DNA from 4 places in the Colwellia sp. KS18-150 genome. Region 3 is predicted to be linked to each of the others. Evidence: predicted binding sites of a transcription regulator. Region 3 holds the regulator's gene; each other region holds the start of a gene.
The links. The regulator LexA, encoded in region 3, represses DNA repair genes until DNA is damaged. The targets are predictions, from matches to a motif close to TACTGTATNNNNATACAGTA.
Positions count from the first base shown of each region.

Region 1 (2,187 bases), on a different contig from region 3:
CGTGCATACTTTTACTGATCAATTCCCCTAATGACTCGGCGGCAGTATTTCTTGATGCAGATAAAGCCATGGCTGCGTCGTAGTATTTTTGTTCAGTGTTATGTAACTCATCTAATATACTGTCTATCCTTGAGCTATCATGACAAATGTCGGCTAATTCCTTTTTAAGTGATTGGTGAAAATCAGCTAATTTCTCAGGCGCTAGGGCATGCTTTTTCGACAATTGTAGTGTGGTAGAGTAGCGCTCTTCAATAATGGCGTAAGCTTGTGGGTCAAGTTCAAGCTGTTGATAATAATGTGTTAAATCAGAGCTAGCGTCTTCAAGCTGAATAACACTGTTATTAAGGGTTTCAGCAATGTTACTAAGCTCTTTATCGATAGCAGCTAAATTAGAAACATTTTCGCTACACTGCCTTAACGAGTCGAGTACGTTAAAGTTTTCATTTTCAGAGAGTGTTTGCAAAGACTGTAGCGTAGTATCGAGTAGATCTTGAGCATTTGCGTGTCGTTTATAGTCACTTTCTAAGGTTGCAAATTCACCTTGTTGAGGATCAAACTCATCAAGCTCATTAACTTGATATTGAATTAGCTGTTGTTGTGCATCTCGCTGCAATTTGTTTTCTTGTAGTTGTGTTAGCTCTTTATTGAGCTTGTGCCATTGTTTGGCGTAATGTTTTACTGCATCAATAAGCGGAGAATGATCTGCGTATTCGTCAAGTAACTTACATTGCTCACTCGACTTAACAATAAGTTGATGATCGTGTTGACCATGAATGTTAATTAATAACTGACCTATTTCTTTAAGTTGTACCAGTGGCACTTGGCTGCCGTTTATATAAGCCTTAGAACGGCCTTCACTTGAAATTACTCGGCGTAAAATACACTCGCTATCTTGCTCTAACGCTAAATCGTGTTGAGACAGCCACTGTTGCGCATTGTGATTGTTTTTTGTGTCAAATGTAGCGGCAAGTTCAGCTTTTTTGCAATTGGGTCTAACAGCATTTGAGGTCGCTCTATCACCTAAACATAAGCCTAAGGCATCTATTGCGATTGATTTTCCAGCGCCTGTTTCACCCGTGATAGTTGTCATACCTGACTGCCAATCAATATCGAGAGATTTAACAATGGCGAAGTTTTGAATGTTTAGTTGTAAAAGCATAATGCCTAAGCTCAATTACTGTATAAATACTTAGCTGTTAATTTATACAGTAATTGTTTTTTATGCAAGTAATTTATAAAAATACTTAGTAAGGTTTTCCCTATCGCTGATGGGTTAGGGCTTGAGGCATTTTGATAATGTGAAAACGTTAATGCGATTAATAAAGTTTATTACCCCAACTCAGTTTACTGCGTAGTACATTAAAGTAATTATGATCAGTAGGGTGCACAAGTCGTATGGTGTTTTCGCTCTTCTTAATAATAACTTCATCACCTGGCATTACCGCCAAGATAACGTGACCATCACAACTTACTTGTAAACTTTCTTGGTTTTCATTAGCTAAAATCAGTTTGATTTCGCTATCACCATCAACAACAATTGGTCTACTCGTCAGTGTATGCGGAAACATAGGCACTAAGGATAAGGCATTCAAGTTAGGCGTTAAAATGGGGCCACCTGCTGACATAGAATAGGCTGTGGAGCCGGTAGGTGTTGAAATTATTAAGCCGTCAGAACGCTGACTAAACATAAAACTATTGTCTATGTATACTTCAAACTCAATCATGCTCGCTACTTTGCCCGCATGAAGAACTGCTTCATTTACTGCACTGTTAGAGCTTTTCAATTTACCATGACGGTAAACTTCTGCCTCAATAATGAAACGTTGCTCTGAATGAGACTCACCAGCTAATATTTTTGTTAATGGTGTAATAATGTCATCAGGTGAAAGATCCGTTAAGAAACCGAGGTTACCACGGTTAACACCGATTACGCCTATATCAAAACAAGCTAAAACTCTTGCTGCGCCAAGCATATAGCCGTCACCACCAACAACAATGGCGAGGTCTGCTTGCTCACCTATTTCAGTGAGAGAACAAATGTTAATCTTGTCTACTTTTAATGAGCTAGCAACTGAATTCTCAACGAGTATTTGATATTTATTATCAGTTAGGTATTGATGAAGTGCGGTAATGGTTGCACTTGCACCTTGGTGGTTGGGCTTGCCGATAAGTCCAATTGTTTTATAG
Region 1 is NZ_BAAJMC010000016.1:46,752-48,938, reverse strand. Features, by position in the region: gene recN (DNA repair protein RecN) at 1-1,159, opposite strand, end outside; gene nadK (NAD(+) kinase) at 1,317-2,187, opposite strand, start outside.
Region 1: the regulator LexA is predicted to act here: its motif matches at 1,192-1,211, upstream of recN (DNA repair protein RecN).

Region 2 (2,187 bases), on a different contig from region 3:
GTTATATAAAAGATGTAGCTGTCTTCATCCATTTTTTGGCTTTCAGTTAGCGCTCCGTAACTTGGTTGACCCATTAACTGTGCTTCATTAAAGCTCTCATCTTCTTCAGACATATAGATGTCAACACCGGCAGAATCTGGGTGCATATTTAAGAAGCGTATATTAAATAAGTCATCATCATTATCATCTTCAATTTCATCGTCATCTCTCACATCAATATCAAATATATGAATATTTGGTGCTGTGATTTCTTCAGAAACGACAATAAACTTGATAGAGTTTTTAGTGATCTGTAACTGGCTTTCGTAAATAACTTCTAAGTCATAATCTTCGTCTTTCCAAGCCAGCTCGATATCGTAAGTATCTTTATCATAAGTTAATCGGCTGCTAATACCTGTATAAGAAACGCCTGTATGTGTGTTTTCGTCATAGTCATCATCATCTTCTTGATCTACTGTTAAGTAGATAGCTGGTGCTGTAGAAGAGATATTGTATAGTTGAAAGTAGCCAGTACTACCATCATCATCATCACTTGAATCACAGCCTGTTAGTGCCAACAGTGTCATTGAAGTGAAAACCAATGGCATATTAAATAATTTAGATAAGTGATCTTTAAAATTCATTACTTTTTCCTTTAAAACATAAGTGTAATCAGCAGTTAGCATGTGAAGCGAATCAAAAAAATATTGCTCTGATACGCGCTAAAACTGGCGATTATTGATGTATTAATGATATTCAATGTTGATATCTTGCATTGGCATAGGAGTACAAAGACAGGCTATTACTAAAACAATTAATACGAAAAGTATGATATTAAAATGAAATGCTATTAGTAAGTCGATTACACAAAGCACATAAAGAAAACACATTTTAACAAAGTTGTTTTTAGCGAGTTTTAGATGATTAAACAGAAAATTGATTTATGTGTTTTATAGGCGAGAGAAAGTACTGTATTAAAATCAATAAACATTGTAATTATTACTGAGTGTATTTGAAAAACACTGTTTAATAACTTTTTTACTAAAAATATGTAAAAGTTATAAAGAGTCAAATAATCCATTTAAAACAGTCTGTTAAAAGTGTGCTTTGTTAGGTTTTTAATCTGAAATAAAAAAAGTTATAAAAAAACTTGATACTGTACGACTATACAGTATACTTGCTTCATCAAAACGAAATAACCCATTAAGTTCCGTGGAGCAAACTATGAAAGACGATAAAGAAAAAGCACTAGCAGCCGCCCTAGGACAAATTGAACGCCAATTCGGTAAAGGTTCAATTATGAAATTAGGCGACAACAACACTATGGACGTAGAAACTATTTCTACTGGCTCTTTAGGTCTTGATATTGCCCTAGGTGCGGGTGGCTTACCATTAGGACGTGTAGTTGAAATTTATGGCCCTGAATCAAGTGGTAAAACAACACTAACGTTAGAAGTTATCGCCCAAGCACAAAAAGAAGGTAAAGTTTGTGCCTTCGTTGATGCCGAGCATGCGCTTGACCCAATTTATGCTGAAAAGCTAGGGGTTAACATTAATGAATTATTGGTTTCTCAACCAGATACCGGTGAGCAAGCATTAGAAATCGTTGATATGCTAACTCGCTCAGGCGCCATTGATGTCATTGTGGTTGACTCTGTTGCTGCTTTAACGCCGAAAGCAGAAATTGAAGGTGATATGGGGGACTCTCACATGGGCCTTCAAGCTCGTATGTTGTCACAAGCGATGCGTAAATTAACGGGTAACTTGAAAAAATCAAATACTATGCTGATTTTCATTAACCAAATCCGTATGAAAATTGGTGTTATGTTTGGTAACCCAGAAACAACAACCGGTGGTAATGCTTTAAAATTCTATGCTTCGGTACGTTTAGATATCCGCCGTATTGGTGCTGTGAAAAATGGTGATGAAATTGTTGGTAATGAAACCCGAGTTAAAGTGGTTAAAAACAAAATTGCGCCACCATTTAAACAAACTGAATTTCAAATTCTATATGGCCAAGGTATTAATAACTTAGGCGAATTAATTGACCTAGGCGTTAAGAATGGCTTTGTTGAAAAAGCGGGTGCTTGGTATAGTTGTAATGGTGAGCGTATCGGTCAAGGTAAAGCGAATGCGGTTAAATATTTAGAAGAGCATACCGAAATGGCTGAAGATGTAGATGGTAAATTACGTGCCATGTTTTTAAAT
Region 2 is NZ_BAAJMC010000015.1:53,094-55,280, reverse strand. Features, by position in the region: gene AC27IF_RS15220 (hypothetical protein) at 1-623, opposite strand, end outside; gene recA (recombinase RecA) at 1,204-2,187, shown strand, end outside.
Region 2: the regulator LexA is predicted to act here: its motif matches at 1,134-1,153, upstream of recA (recombinase RecA).

Region 3 (2,187 bases):
TGGAATATTCTTACAAAAGACCCTCAAGAAAAAACTTTCATTAAGCCATAGTGGCCAATTTGTCGCCTTTAGTTTTTGTGAGCTAAATGAGAATGTAGGTATTGATATTGAAATATTAGCGGAGAGAAAAATTAAACCATTAATTGAAGCGTTTTTTAGTGCGACAGATCAAAAAATGATAAATGCCGCGGAAAAACCTATGGAGTGTTTTTATCAATTATGGACAGAAAAAGAAGCGGTTACAAAATTGATGAATACTTCAATATTTACATTAATGTCGATACCTTCTATAGAACTGCAGCGAAAACACTCTCTTCATAGTGAAATAGGTGATGATTACGCAGTAACCATTGCAAGAAATAAAAATGAAAACTCAATCTAGCTTTTAGTGTTTAGGTTAGTTATTAAGTCTAAATAATGTCCAGTACTTTATTTAGTTAAGTTGAGGCAAAGGTAAATTAGTAAAACCTTGCACCTGAATCTAAACTGTATATACTAACAGTGTAAATAAATACAGGACTTTGCCTAGAAAGGAAAAGCTTATGTCAGCTATAAATGAATTAAAGCCTTTAACAAATCGTCAACAACAGATATTTGATCTGATCAAAGAAGCAATTAATGACACTGGAATGCCACCAACACGTGCAGAAATTGCAGAGTTTTTTGGTTTTAAATCAGCCAATGCTGCAGAAGAGCATTTAAAGGCACTGGCTAAAAAGGGTTACATTGAAATGTTACCTGGCACCTCTCGAGGTATACGCTTAGCAGAACAGTTCACCCAAGAAGAAGGTTTGCCATTAATTGGCCGTGTCGCTGCTGGCGAACCTATTTTGGCAGAAGAACATGTTGAAGATCATTATCAAATGGATGGTAATCTGTTTCATCCACCAGCAGATTACTTATTACGTGTTAATGGCGAAAGTATGAAAGACATTGGTATTTTAGATGGTGATTTACTTGCGGTACATCAAACGACGGATGTACAAAACGGTCAGGTCATTGTGGCTCGTGTTGAAAACGATGTGACAGTGAAGCGCTTTAAGCGAGAAGGAAATGTCGTTTATTTACATGCAGAAAATGAAGAGTTTTCACCCATTAAAGTTGATTTAAGCTCTCAAGAATTTAATATCGAAGGTATTGCTGTTGGCATTATTCGCAGTGGCAGTTGGATGTAATTAATACCAACCTTTGTAAAAATGGGTAAATGGTTGAGCTGCATTGTGAGCTCAACTTACCTTTAAAACCTCCTCAATTATTCAATTCCTATCAAAAATAATCTGGTCATTAAATGAGCATGTCCAAGTACTTAAGTCATAATGAATAATATTCATCCAAATTATAGTTAAAATTCATACAGCCCATGTACACAAGGCTATAGCTCAACTTAGAGCTCTTACTCTATTGAAATTGTTAGTGTTTATTTTTATATAGCTAAAATATTGTTTGACCTAGATCAAATTTTGAGTGATTCTAGAACAGTAATCGAACAAAAAATAACTGTACAAAAATAATAAGACGTTAGTGCGCTATTCGATAACTGAGTTTCATATCTAAACTTTCTCTGATGGGAGAGTGCTACTCAACGTCAGTTAATTTACTAAAAATATAATAACAAAATTAACAGATAATCAGTTGAATGAGTTGTGATGTACATGACTGTGTTTCTGTTTTCTATTTTTTTATATCCTATTCTAAGCGATGAAAAGTCCTGAACTACTCTTCACGTTGAATTGGTATTGATAGAGGAGAGGTTGAGTGAGTAGAAGTATCCAACGTTGGTTGTTGGGGGGGGGGCTGTTTGTTAGTAGTCTGCTTTCCTGTACAGCTTGGGCAGATTCACAGTTAAATCTGACCAAGGGGGTAACAGCAATTAGTGAAGAAGTATATGACTTACATATGTTTGCTCTTTATATATGTACTGTTATTGGTGTTATTGTCTTCGGCGCTATGTTTTGGTCCATGGCTTTTCATCGAAAATCAAAAGGCGTAAAAGCTGCTGATTTCCATGAAAGTACCTTAGTAGAAATACTGTGGACAGCAATACCTATCCTTATTCTCATTGCTATGGCCGTTCCGGCAACACACACTTTGATTGCCATGGAAAACAATGACAATTCTGAAGTCACCATTCAAGTAACCGGTTCTCAATGGAAATGGCATTACAAATATTTTGATCAGGACATTGAG
Region 3 is NZ_BAAJMC010000009.1:40,737-42,923, forward strand. Features, by position in the region: gene AC27IF_RS12395 (4'-phosphopantetheinyl transferase family protein) at 1-382, shown strand, start outside; gene lexA (transcriptional repressor LexA) at 543-1,175, shown strand; gene coxB (cytochrome c oxidase subunit II) at 1,756-2,187, shown strand, end outside.

Region 4 (2,187 bases), on a different contig from region 3:
CGATCAATGGAATATTTGTTAACGGCTCAGACACACAATTCTCTATTTATATTGAAGTTATAAAAGCGGGTATAAAAATTATAAAACGTAACGTACTTGCTCAATGGCGTTTAAGGTTTTATAGACTTTTTCAATATGTTCTTTACTGGTGACTCGCACGGGAATAGAAACAGAGTGGTAGTTGCCTTTAGAGCTAGGTGTTATCTTGGTGGTATAGTCACCAGGAGTATGTTTTTGAAGCTCAGCAATAATTAAATCGGGTAACTCATCACAAGCAATGCCCATGACTTTAAAGTTTAATACTGTTGGAAATTCTAATAATTCATCGAAATGGGTTTTCATGCTTTTCTCAAATTAGGTCACAGACCTTTAGCCAAATGCGAGCTATATCTTGAGGTTCAAGAAATTTATAGCTGACTAGTTATTTATTGCGCTATTTTATCACTAATCTGTCATAAAGTGCTAATAGTGAGTGCTGAGATAATGGTAATAAGTTATAAAATTAACTGTTCTCAATTCTAAAGCCTATTTTTACTGTCACTTGAAAGTGAGCAACTTTATTATCGACAATGTGACCGCGAGTTTCTACCACTTCAAACCAATCAAGATTAGTGACACTAAACGCAGTTTCAGATATTGCGTTTTGAATAGCTTCTTCAATACTATTGGGAGAAGTACCCACGATTTCAAGTTTTTTATAGGTGCGATGGTTAGACATGATTTATCCATTAAAGTTAAGGGGCTTAATGTAAAGGTAGCTGATCAGAAGATTTTAGCCAGAAATCTACTCGTGTATTAGCCCTAAACTTACCTTAAATGACTAGTCGAATAATAAAAGGTATGTTTTAATACCTGTTATTATTTACAGTGTTTGGTTTGTATATGATTATTAATCTTAGTCAACTTGATCCTATCCTTATTGTTATTGCCTGTGCTCTTGTGCTTTTAGCCATCATGTTGTGGCAAAGCTTTCGCATAAAACAACTGTCTGGGCTTTTGCAGACAACCGCTAATCGATTAGACACTTCGGCAACTGAAACCCAGCACTTTGTTTCTCAATCGATGGAAAGTCAGCAATTACGGTTACAAAACAGTTTTGAACAACAAATGGCTGATTTACGCATCAAGCTGCTTAGAGAGTTAAGCAGTCAAAAGGAGCAACTTAGTCAAAGCCAAAATCAAGCGCTAGAACAATTAATTACCCATTTAAATAAAGCCACGCAAGCGAGTAGGGAAGAGCTTAGTCGCTCCCTTAATCAAAGTAGCGAGCAAATGGCGAAACGTATCGATGGTTTAACACAAAATACTGATTTACGTTTAAAAGAAATAAGCCAAGGTGTTGAAAAGCGCCTAAGTGAAGGCTTTGAAAAAACAACGAAAACCTTTAGCGATATATTACAGCGTTTAGCCTTGATTGATGATGCCCAGAAAAAAATTACCGATTTGTCGAATAATGTAGTGAGTTTACAAGAGGTACTAAATGATAAGCGCTCACGTGGCGCTTTTGGTGAGGTACAGCTCAATGGCTTAATTCGTAATGTGTTACCTGAGCAAAGTTTCAAATTACAGCATACTTTATCAAACGGTAAAATTGCTGACTGTGTGCTGTTCTTACCTGAGCCCACGGGCAATGTGGTTATCGACTCAAAATTTCCGTTAGAAAGTTACCGAACTATGATGGATGTAGAGCAAGATGAACTGGTACGTAAAACAGCGCAAAGGCAGTTTAAAGTTGATATCAAAAAGCATATTAATGATATTAGTGATAAATATTTAATCGATAAAGAAACGGCTGATGGCGCGATTATGTTTATTCCTGCGGAGGCTATTTTTGCTGAGATTCATGGCCATCAAAATGACCTAGTTGATTATGCTAATAAAAAACGTGTGTGGTTAGCATCTCCAACGACATTAATGGCTATTTTAACTACCGCTCGCTCAGTCCTTAAAGATGAAGCAACACGCAGTCAAATTCATATTATTCAGGCTCATTTATCACATTTGTCTCAAGACTTTGACCGTTTTAAGGGGCGATTCGCTAATTTGGCAAAACATATCGATCAAGCAGCCAGTGACGTAAAACAAATTAATACCTCAGCCACTAAAATATCTTCTCGATTCGAAAAAATAGAGCAGGTAGATTTACGTATAAACGATGAAGAAGAAGCTTTAATAACTAATAGCTAG
Region 4 is NZ_BAAJMC010000005.1:25,547-27,733, forward strand. Features, by position in the region: gene lipB (lipoyl(octanoyl) transferase LipB) at 1-34, opposite strand, end outside; gene ybeD (DUF493 family protein YbeD) at 79-342, opposite strand; gene AC27IF_RS08925 (dodecin) at 503-718, opposite strand; gene AC27IF_RS08930 (DNA recombination protein RmuC) at 883-2,187, shown strand; gene AC27IF_RS08935 (GGDEF domain-containing protein) at 2,177-2,187, opposite strand, start outside.
Region 4: the regulator LexA is predicted to act here: its motif matches at 851-870, upstream of AC27IF_RS08930 (DNA recombination protein RmuC).